Regions from separate parts of the Caballeronia sp. GAFFF2 genome, predicted to be linked through region 2. Evidence: predicted binding sites of a transcription regulator. Region 2 holds the regulator's gene; the other holds the start of a gene.
The links. Region 2 encodes FliA, which starts transcription of late flagellar genes. Its sites were predicted from a motif close to CTAAAGTTTNNNNNNNNNNNGCCGNTA; they were not measured.
Positions count from the first base shown of each region.

Region 1: motA (flagellar motor stator protein MotA) is a predicted target of FliA. The motif match lies at 2,679-2,705, and genes of this name have one in related genera.

Region 1 covers NZ_JALQDA010000003.1:105,836-110,258, reverse strand. Annotated here, with positions in the region: gene cheA (chemotaxis protein CheA) at 1-250, opposite strand, end outside; gene NCT04_RS00990 (response regulator) at 314-694, opposite strand; gene motB (flagellar motor protein MotB) at 772-1,755, opposite strand; gene motA (flagellar motor stator protein MotA) at 1,772-2,632, opposite strand; gene flhD (flagellar transcriptional regulator FlhD) at 3,036-3,407, opposite strand; gene NCT04_RS00970 (glycosyltransferase family 4 protein) at 4,057-4,423, shown strand, end outside.
Region 2 covers NZ_JALQDA010000023.1:184,876-189,298, reverse strand. Annotated here, with positions in the region: gene flhF (flagellar biosynthesis GTPase FlhF) at 1-1,453, shown strand, start outside; gene NCT04_RS14490 (MinD/ParA family ATP-binding protein) at 1,446-2,366, shown strand; gene NCT04_RS14485 (RNA polymerase sigma factor FliA) at 2,385-3,116, shown strand; gene NCT04_RS14480 (GGDEF domain-containing protein) at 3,211-4,305, opposite strand.

The DNA of each region.
Region 1 (4,423 bases), on a different contig from region 2:
GCAGAACGAGTTCATTGTTGCGCGCGCGGTCCAGAAGCGATTCGAGGATGTGCGTCGTTTCCGTGAGCGCCGTGAAGCCGAAGGTCGCCGCGCCGCCCTTGATCGAATGCGCCGCGCGAAAGATCGCCGCGAGGTCTTCCGGATCGGGATTCGCAATGTCCAGAACGAGCAGCAGCTGCTCCATCTGCGCGAGCAGTTCGTCTGCTTCGTCGAAGAAGGTCTGATAGAACTGGGTAATGTCGAGTGTCATGCTTGAGTCACCGCAGAAATGCTGTTCAGTCGCGTTATTCGGTCGAGGTTTGCTTCGTCTTGCTCAGTGCTGCTCTTCGGGTTCCGACAGTGCCGCCACCAACTCGGTCAAGAGCTCGGGATCGAGCGGCTTCTGAATCCAGCCGGTCGCTCCCGCCGCGCGCGCCGCGTCCTTGAACGCTTCGCTGTCCTCGGTCGTCAGCACGAGCACCGGCGTTGCCTGGTAGGCGTGATTCACCCGCAACTCCGCGATCAAATCGAGCCCGCTCTTGCCGGGCATGTGCTGGTCCGTCAGGACGAGATCGAAACGCTCGGCGAGGGCCCATTCGAGCCCTTCGTTGCCGTCCGACGCGACGGTCACTTCGTAGCCCGCCGTCGTCAGCGTGGCGGAGAGAATCTGCCGCATGGCGGCGGAATCGTCGATTGCCAGAATGTTCTTGATCATGTGTGTCTCTTGCGGTCTTGCCGGGTTGACGGCTAAAACGTGTGGAGTCTTGAGAGTCTTTCGCGCGGATTTCGCTTTTATTGCGGTCGCGCTTGGAATACGGGCGCGAGTTTGTCCAGCACGGGAGCCGCGCCCGCCGCGTTGTCGAATGTCGCGGGCGGCGCGCCGTCGTCGCGCAACATGGCGCTCTCCGCGCGCCGGTTGAGCACGATGATGCTGATGCGCCGGTTTTCCGGGTCCATCGCGTCCTTGCGATTCAGGTTCTGCGTCGATGCAAGCCCGAGCACGCGCAGCACCTTCGCTTCGTCCATGCCGCCATAGATCAGCTCGCGCCGCGACGCGTTCGCGCGGTCCGCCGACAGTTCCCAGTTGCTGTAGCCCTTGTCGCCGCCGGCGTACTTCACGGCATCCGTATGTCCTTGCACGACTATTCGATTGGGCACGTCGTTCAGCGTCTTGCCTATCTCGCGCAAAATGTCGCGCATGTACGGCTGCACGGAGTCGCTGGAGAGCGCGAACATGGGCCGCTTCTGGGTATCGACAATCTCGATGCGCAAGCCCTGCTGGGTCGAATCGATGCGTATCTGCTGCCTGAACTGGCGCAAGGTCGGGTTGGCCTCGACGGCCGACATGAGCTTCACCTGGAGGTCGTGCAGGCGCTCTTGCTCGCGGCGTTCGATCTCGCCTTCGGCTTGTCTCAACGCGGCTTCATCGGGTCTTGCCGATGAGCGCACCGCGAACGGCGTATTGCCTTCGGTGGTGCGCACCGTGCCGGGCTCGGGGCTCGACAGATCGCGCCCGCCGCCCATGATGATGCTGGAGTCCATGCCGACGGTCTTGCCGCCGACCATCGCGGCCTTGAGCGGCGTGTTGAAGTATTCGGCGATACCGCGTCGTTGCACCGGCGAAGTCGAACTCAGAAGCCACATGAGCAGGAAGAACGCCATCATCGCGGTCATGAAGTCCGCGTAGGCAAGCTTCCACGCGCCGCCGTGATGTCCCTTGCGGCCCGCGACGATACGCTTGATGAAAATTGGCCGGTCTTTGTCGGGTGAACTCATGGCGTCGTTCCTCGCTTCACTTCGCGCGGACCCGGCGCACGTGTTCTTCCAGTTCGGAGAACGACGGGCGCTCGGTCGAGAACAGCACCTTGCGGCCGAACTCCACCGAGATGGCGGGCGCATAGCCGTTCAGACTCGCAAGGATCGTCACCTTGATGCACTGAAACATCTTGGTCTGCTCGGCCACGCGCTGCTCCGCCACGCCCGCGAGCGGGCCGATGAAGCCATACGAAAGCAGAATGCCGAGGAAGGTGCCGACGAGCGCCTGCGCGATCATCTCGCCGAGAATCGCGGGCGGCTGATCGGCGGAAGCCATCGTGTGCACGACGCCCATGACGGCCGCGACGATACCGAACGCGGGCATGGCGTCGCCCACTTTGTGCAGCGCTTGTGCGGGCGCTTCGCCTTCGGCGTGATGCGTCTCGATTTCCTCGTCCATGAGGCTTTCGATCTCGAACGCGTTCATGTTGCCGCCGACCATCAGCCGCAGATAATCCGTCAGGAATTCGACGATGTGCTCGTCCGCGAGAATCTTCGGGTACTGACCGAAGATCGGGCTTTTATGGGGATCGTCGATATCGCTTTCGAGGGTGAGCGTGCCTTCCTTGCGCGCCTTGGCGAGCAGGACGTAGAGCAGGCCCATCAGTTCCATGTACACATCCTTGTTGTACTTGGAGCCCTTGAACAGCGTGGGAATGACGCGCAGCGTCGATTTGATCGTCTTGATGCCGTTACCGAGGATGAATGCGCCGACACCCGCGCCCGCGATCATCAAGATTTCGACCGGTTGCACGAGCGCGCCAAGGTGGCCGCCTTCGAGCGCGTAACCGCCGAATACGGACAGCAATGTCACGAGCGTTCCAACGAAAATCAGCACAGTCGAGTCCTCAAGGTAGTTGCGGGATGACCGCCGTTATGTGGGTTTACGGCACGGCAAGGGAAAACTTTGGTGCATGACCGGGAGGTGAGGCAAACGCTAAAACCCGCGTGGGATGGGGCTCTGACGACATGCGGCGCAATGGCGCATGGCGCGCGGGGACGCTACGGTGCGAATGCCTTTTCGTGCGCGCAACGGCGGCGTATAGCTCTTCGCGATAAGCCAGTTGTTCGTGGTAGAAGGCGAGTTGACCGCGAGACGTGCGTCGATCTGGCAGCGAGGCGGCTCACTGGGATGAATGGCCTGTCATGGGCCGCAGACGTATGCCGACCAACTTACGAGGTGTCGGCACGGCGGCCGCTCGTCCGATCGGTTCATGCCGGCTGCGCGCCGTTGCGTTCGGTCAGCGCTGTGAGCGTGGAACGCAAACGCCGCCGTGATCGGCTCGAATCAACGCGCAGATCAGCCGGCCTCTATCGCCAATGCATCCGCGAGGAGGGTCGCGTCCGGCGCTGCGCTTTTGTCCTTTTCGTCGAGTGACGAAAAGGATGGCGTGATCGTCGAAGCGAAAGCGGCACAGCAAATGGCTCGACGACGCCACCCTCACCGCCTGCGCGGGTGAAAGCGAAGCCAATAACTGCGCCACGTCGTCCGAAAGCGCCAGCCGAGCCATGGCCGAAGCGCGGTCCGCAACCAATAGCTGCTGCGCCAGAAGCAAGTACGCGAGATTAAGCTCGCGAATCTCCGCGAGCGTGGTGGTTGTGCTGGCCGTCATCTTTTCCCCGAATCGATACCCGGCTCGTCAGGCCGTGCGGGAAACGTTTGCTCGGATCGCTCTGGATTGCGGCGATTCGGCCCCGCTCATGGTGTGGATTCGATTGTCGATGAGGCTTCGAGCGCGCGCCAATCGGATAAATCGACCGATTTACCGACGGAAAAGCCCGCGACGTCGTGTAAGAAAAATTCCTACGCGAAATAGTTGAACGGCTGTTTGAGCGAATCGGGAGCACCAAACTCAACTATCGGCTGCTTTTCATCTGACTTGACACGCTGTGAGCACGAATCGCCCCGTGCCATGCGCAGAACCGGCCCATATGCGTTAGGCCCGATCCGTGCTACTTCAATGCCTCGCGGCAATGCCCTGCGTGCGTCGAATTCGTCTACGTCATTGATATCGATGCACTTTTTGACTTCGTAACAGCCGTTGTTTCGTGCTGTAACAAGGTTAAGCGTTTGAAAAATGAAGTGTAATGCCGCGCTCGATCCCGATAATGAGCAGTAAGGGATAACCCGGTTGAACAGTTTCTTGTCCGGGCCAGTCTCGGGCGGCGTCTTCTATACGAACGCGGCCCGCCCGAACGGCATGCGTCGAGCGCTCGACCGGAGCGTGACTGCAATGCCTTAAATAACAGGAGAGTCACGTTATGCGAATCGCACAAATTGCACCGTTGCACGAAGCAGTTCCCCCGAAGTTTTACGGCGGCACCGAGCGCGTCGTGTCGTATCTGACCGACGCACTCGTCGACCTCGGCCACGATGTAACTCTGTTCGCCAGCGGCGATTCGCAAACCAAGGCGACTCTCGATGCGGCCTGGCCGCGCGCGCTGCGCCTCGACCCGACCGTGCGCGACGCGCTCGCGCCGCACATGCTCCTGCTCGAAACCGTCCGCCGCCGCGCGCATGAATTCGACGTGCTGCACTTCCACCTCGACTACATGCCGTTCCCGCTGTTCACGCAGATGGACACGCCTTTCGTGACGACGCTGCACGGCCGTCTCGACCTGCCTGAAC
Region 2 (4,423 bases):
CGCCGACGCCGACGATTTCGACGAGCAAGCCGACGAAGAGCGCATGGAAGCACCGCGCACGATGGCCGATTCCAATCCGTGGTTGATCGAACATGCGCGCCGTATCGCGCAACAGGCTTCGGTGCCGTCGAACCGGCCGCTGACGCCGTCCGCCGCAATTGCACGCGGCATGGGCGTGCCGGTATCGGTCAAGGCAGCCGACGCACCGCGCCAGCAAGCGCCGCGTGCACAAGCCGCCGCGCAACCGGTTGCCGCCGCGCCTGCCGCACTCGCCGCGCAAGCGCACGCAAAGATCGAAACGCCCGACTGGGCGCGTGAAGCCGCGCAAGTCGCCGCACGCCGCGCCGCACAGAAGATCAACGCAGCACCGCAACCCGCCGACGAAGCGCCGGCCGCATCGGGCAATTTCGAAGGCTTGCCGGCTAATGCCGCGGCCGTCGTGACCGAAGCCATCCGCACGCGCATGGAGCAAGTCGTCAACGAAACGGTGATGAACGAACTCTCGTCGATGCGCGAGATGATGGAAGAGCACTTCTCGGGTTTGCTGTGGGGCGACCGCCAGCGCCGCAACCCGACCAACTCGGCCTTGACCAAGCGCCTCTTCGCCGCCGGTTTCTCCGCGCAACTCGTGCGCATGGTGATCGACAACATGCCGTCGATGGAGAACGTGGAAAACGCGCTCGAATGGGTGCAGCAAGTTCTCGAATCGAATCTGCCGGTGATGCCGAGCGAAGACGCGTTGATGGAACGCGGCGGCGTGTTCGCGCTGATGGGCCCGACGGGCGTCGGCAAGACGACGACCACGGCAAAGCTCGCGGCGCGCTGCGTGATGCGCTTCGGCGCCAGCAAGGTCGCGCTCCTGACGACGGACAGCTACCGGATCGGCGCGCATGAGCAACTGCGCATCTTCGGCAAGATTCTCGGCGTCTCGGTGCACGCGGTAAAGGACGGCGCCGACCTGCAACTCGCGCTCTCCGAACTGCGCAACAAACATATCGTGCTGATCGACACGATCGGCATGAGCCAGCGCGATCGCACGGTCTCCGACCAGATCGCGATGCTGTGCGGCACGGGTCAGCCGGTGCAACGCCTGTTGCTGCTGAACGCCACGAGCCACGGCGACACGCTCAACGAAGTCGTGCAGGCCTACAAGAGTGCGCCGGACCAGCCGCCGCTCGCGGGCTGCATTCTGACCAAGCTCGACGAGGCGACCAACCTCGGCAGCGTGCTCGATACGGTCATCCGCTACAAGCTGCCGGTGCATTACGTATCGACCGGTCAGAAGGTGCCGGAGAACTTGTACGTCGCAACCAAGCGTTTCCTCATCAAGAGCGCGTTCTGCATTCCGCGCGATGGCTCGCCTTTCGTGCCGCAAGACGACGATGTGCCGGCGCTTTTGTCCGCACTGTCCGCACGCGCCACGACAGAACTGCATGGAGTCCATTTTGGATAAGTTCGTGCTCGATCAGGCTGAAGGCCTGAGAAGGCTGCTGACGCGCGCCAGTTCTCGCGTGGTGGCTGTAGTGGGCGGACCGGCGGGCATCGGTTGCACGTCGGCGGTAGTGAACCTCGGCGCGGCGTTGTCCGTGCATGGCAAGGATGTGCTCGTCATCGACGAGCGGCATAACGCGGGCTCGGTCAGCCGCATGGCGGGTGTGGATGGCGCGGGCGCGCTCTCGGCGGTGATGTCCGGCCGTCGCGAATTGCAGGATGTCGCGGTGCGCACGCCGATGGGTTTTTCGCTGATCGCCGCACCGCGCGATGAACGTATCAGCCACGATGCGGCGCAAGCACGCGCGCTGCTCGACGGCCCCGCGGATATCGTGCTGATCGATGCGCAACTCGATCGTAATGGCGCGCTCTCGTCGCTCGCGGCGCAGGCGCATGACTTTCTGATAGTGACGCGGGTAGCCGCGTCGGCGATCACCGAGGCGTATGCGTGCATGAAGCGCTTGCACTACGCCCACGCGATCGGCCAGTTCCGCGTGCTGATGAATCACGTGCAGGACGCAGCCGATGCAGCGGTCGCGTTCGACAACCTCTCGGGTGTCGCGAGCCGTTATCTGGCCGTGTCGCTCGTGCAGGCAGGGTATGTGTCCGAGGATGCGCGCGTCGCTCGGGCGAGGGAGCTCTCTCGGTGTGCGGTGGAAGCGTTTCCGGCTACGGCCGCGGCGCGCGACTACCGCTACATCGCAGCCGAGCTGCTGCACTGGCCGATGCGTCCCGCGCCGTTTTCGCGCGGCGACGAAGCGAGCCAGTACGACGCGCACATTCCGGTTGGCGAGTCTGGTGAAAGCGGACGGAAAGCGGCGCACCGAGCGGCGGCGTTTTCCGATCATGCAATGAGCAGCACGGCGTCGATGTGATATTGAAAGGTGAACAGGATGTATAACGCCCAAGGCAAACTCTCGCAGTCCGACGTGCTTACGAAATATGCGCCGCTCGTTCGCCGCCTCGGACTCCAGCTCGTCGCCAAAATGCCGGCGAGCGTCGATCTCGACGATCTGATCCAGGCCGGCATGATTGGCCTCCTCGATGCGGCTAGCCGCTACAAGGAAGATCAGGGCGCCCAGTTCGAAACCTACGCAAGTCAGCGTATTCGCGGCGCCATGCTCGACGAGTTGCGCGCCAACGACTGGTTGCCACGCAGCATGCGCAAGACATCGCGCGAAGTGGAGTCGGCGGTACACAAGGTGGAACAGAACCTTGGCCGTTCGGCCAGCGAGACCGAAGTCGCCGAGCACATGAAGATGCCGCTCGACGAGTATCAGTCGATGCTGCAGGACTTGCACGGCAGCCAGTTGATCTATTACGAAGACTTCGACCGCTCGGCGGACGACGAGCCGTTCCTCGACCGTTACTGCGTCGATCGTTCGGACCCGCTGTCGGCGCTTCTGGACGACAGTCTGCGCGGCGCGCTGATCGAAGCCATCGACAAGTTGCCGGAGCGCGAGAAGCTGCTCATGAGCTTGTACTACGAGAAGGGCCTCAACCTGCGCGAAATCGGCGCGGTGATGGAAGTGAGCGAGTCGCGCGTGTGCCAGTTGCATAGCCAGGCCGTGGCGCGTTTGCGTGCGAAGCTGCGGGAACAGTCGTGGACTAGCGTCGAGGCTTGAGTTCCGAGTTGTAGAGGCGCGCGAAGCCCCGAACCGGGGCCGCGCGCTTTTTGCTTTTGCCTTTGCAAAGGCGCTCGAATGCGCGCGGATGGGCTCAATGCATCTCGAAGTCGCGCGCCTCGGCGAACACCGTCTTGCCTTCGCCGAGACTCTTTGCGCGATACATCGCGCGATCGGCGGCTCTCAGCACGGCGGTGATATCGGCGTCATGCGCTTCTGCCGCGCTCGACAGCAAGCAGGCGCCGATACTCGCCGATACGCTCACTGGTCGCTCCTGCACCAGCGTGAGGTCGGCGAGCGCCGAATGGATGCCATCGGTGAGCGTGAGCACCGCGCTGCGATCGCGCATGTTGCGCGCGAGCACGACGAACTCGTCGCCGCCCAGCCGCGCGATGGTGTCGGTCTTGCGCATGCGCCGTGCAAGCAATTGCGCGAACGACTGCAACAGCACGTCGCCGACCGCGTGACCGTAGGTATCGTTCACGCCCTTGAAGCCGTCGAGGTCGATCAGTAGCAGTGCGCTGGTATTCGCGTCGGCGGCTTCGGGCGCGGACATCGCGCGATTCACGGTTTGTTCGAGCGCGTAACGGTTATAGAGGCCCGTGAGCGGGTCTGTCGATGCCTGCCGCGCCAGCACGCGATTCGCGCTGCCAAGCCTGTCGACCAGCACACTCAGATACACCGACGCGCCCAGCACGCTCAGCGCGAGCCCGAGCGCGGCGGCGCGGTTTGCCACCCACCACGGTTGCCACAACGCCAGCGCGACGATCGCGACGAGCGCCATCGCGCACGAAATGGCGAGCGTGCGCTTGCCGTAGCGGCATCCCGAGCCGATCAGAAACCAGAACACCACCCACAGCAGCGGCAAGGCGAGCGTGCCGCAGAGAAAGAACATCGCGCCGAGCAACGCCTGATCGAGGATAGTGGTGATGACGAGCCGGACGTTGGACAGCGCCATCATCCGGCTGACGAGCAATAGTGTGATTGCACCGTAGGACACGTAGAGCGCGATCAACCGCGTGATCAGCGACGCGTTGGCCGAAGGGTGCCGCCACGCATACACCGCATAAGCCAGCAGAACTGCCGCTCCCATCCCGATACGCAGCATGGCTTGCTCGCGTTCGGGATTCCGGTTGCCGGACCATGCGAAGGCATAGGCCCGGCGTGCCGGTTGATGCGCCTGCTCCATACTGAACCCCTGGTGGTGATTTCTTGCTGTTATGGTCTTTTGCGCGTGTCTTTGCTGTCGCGCTTTTGTCTTATTGCGGCCCCGTCGCGATGTTCGTCCCCGACGACTGGTATTTTGC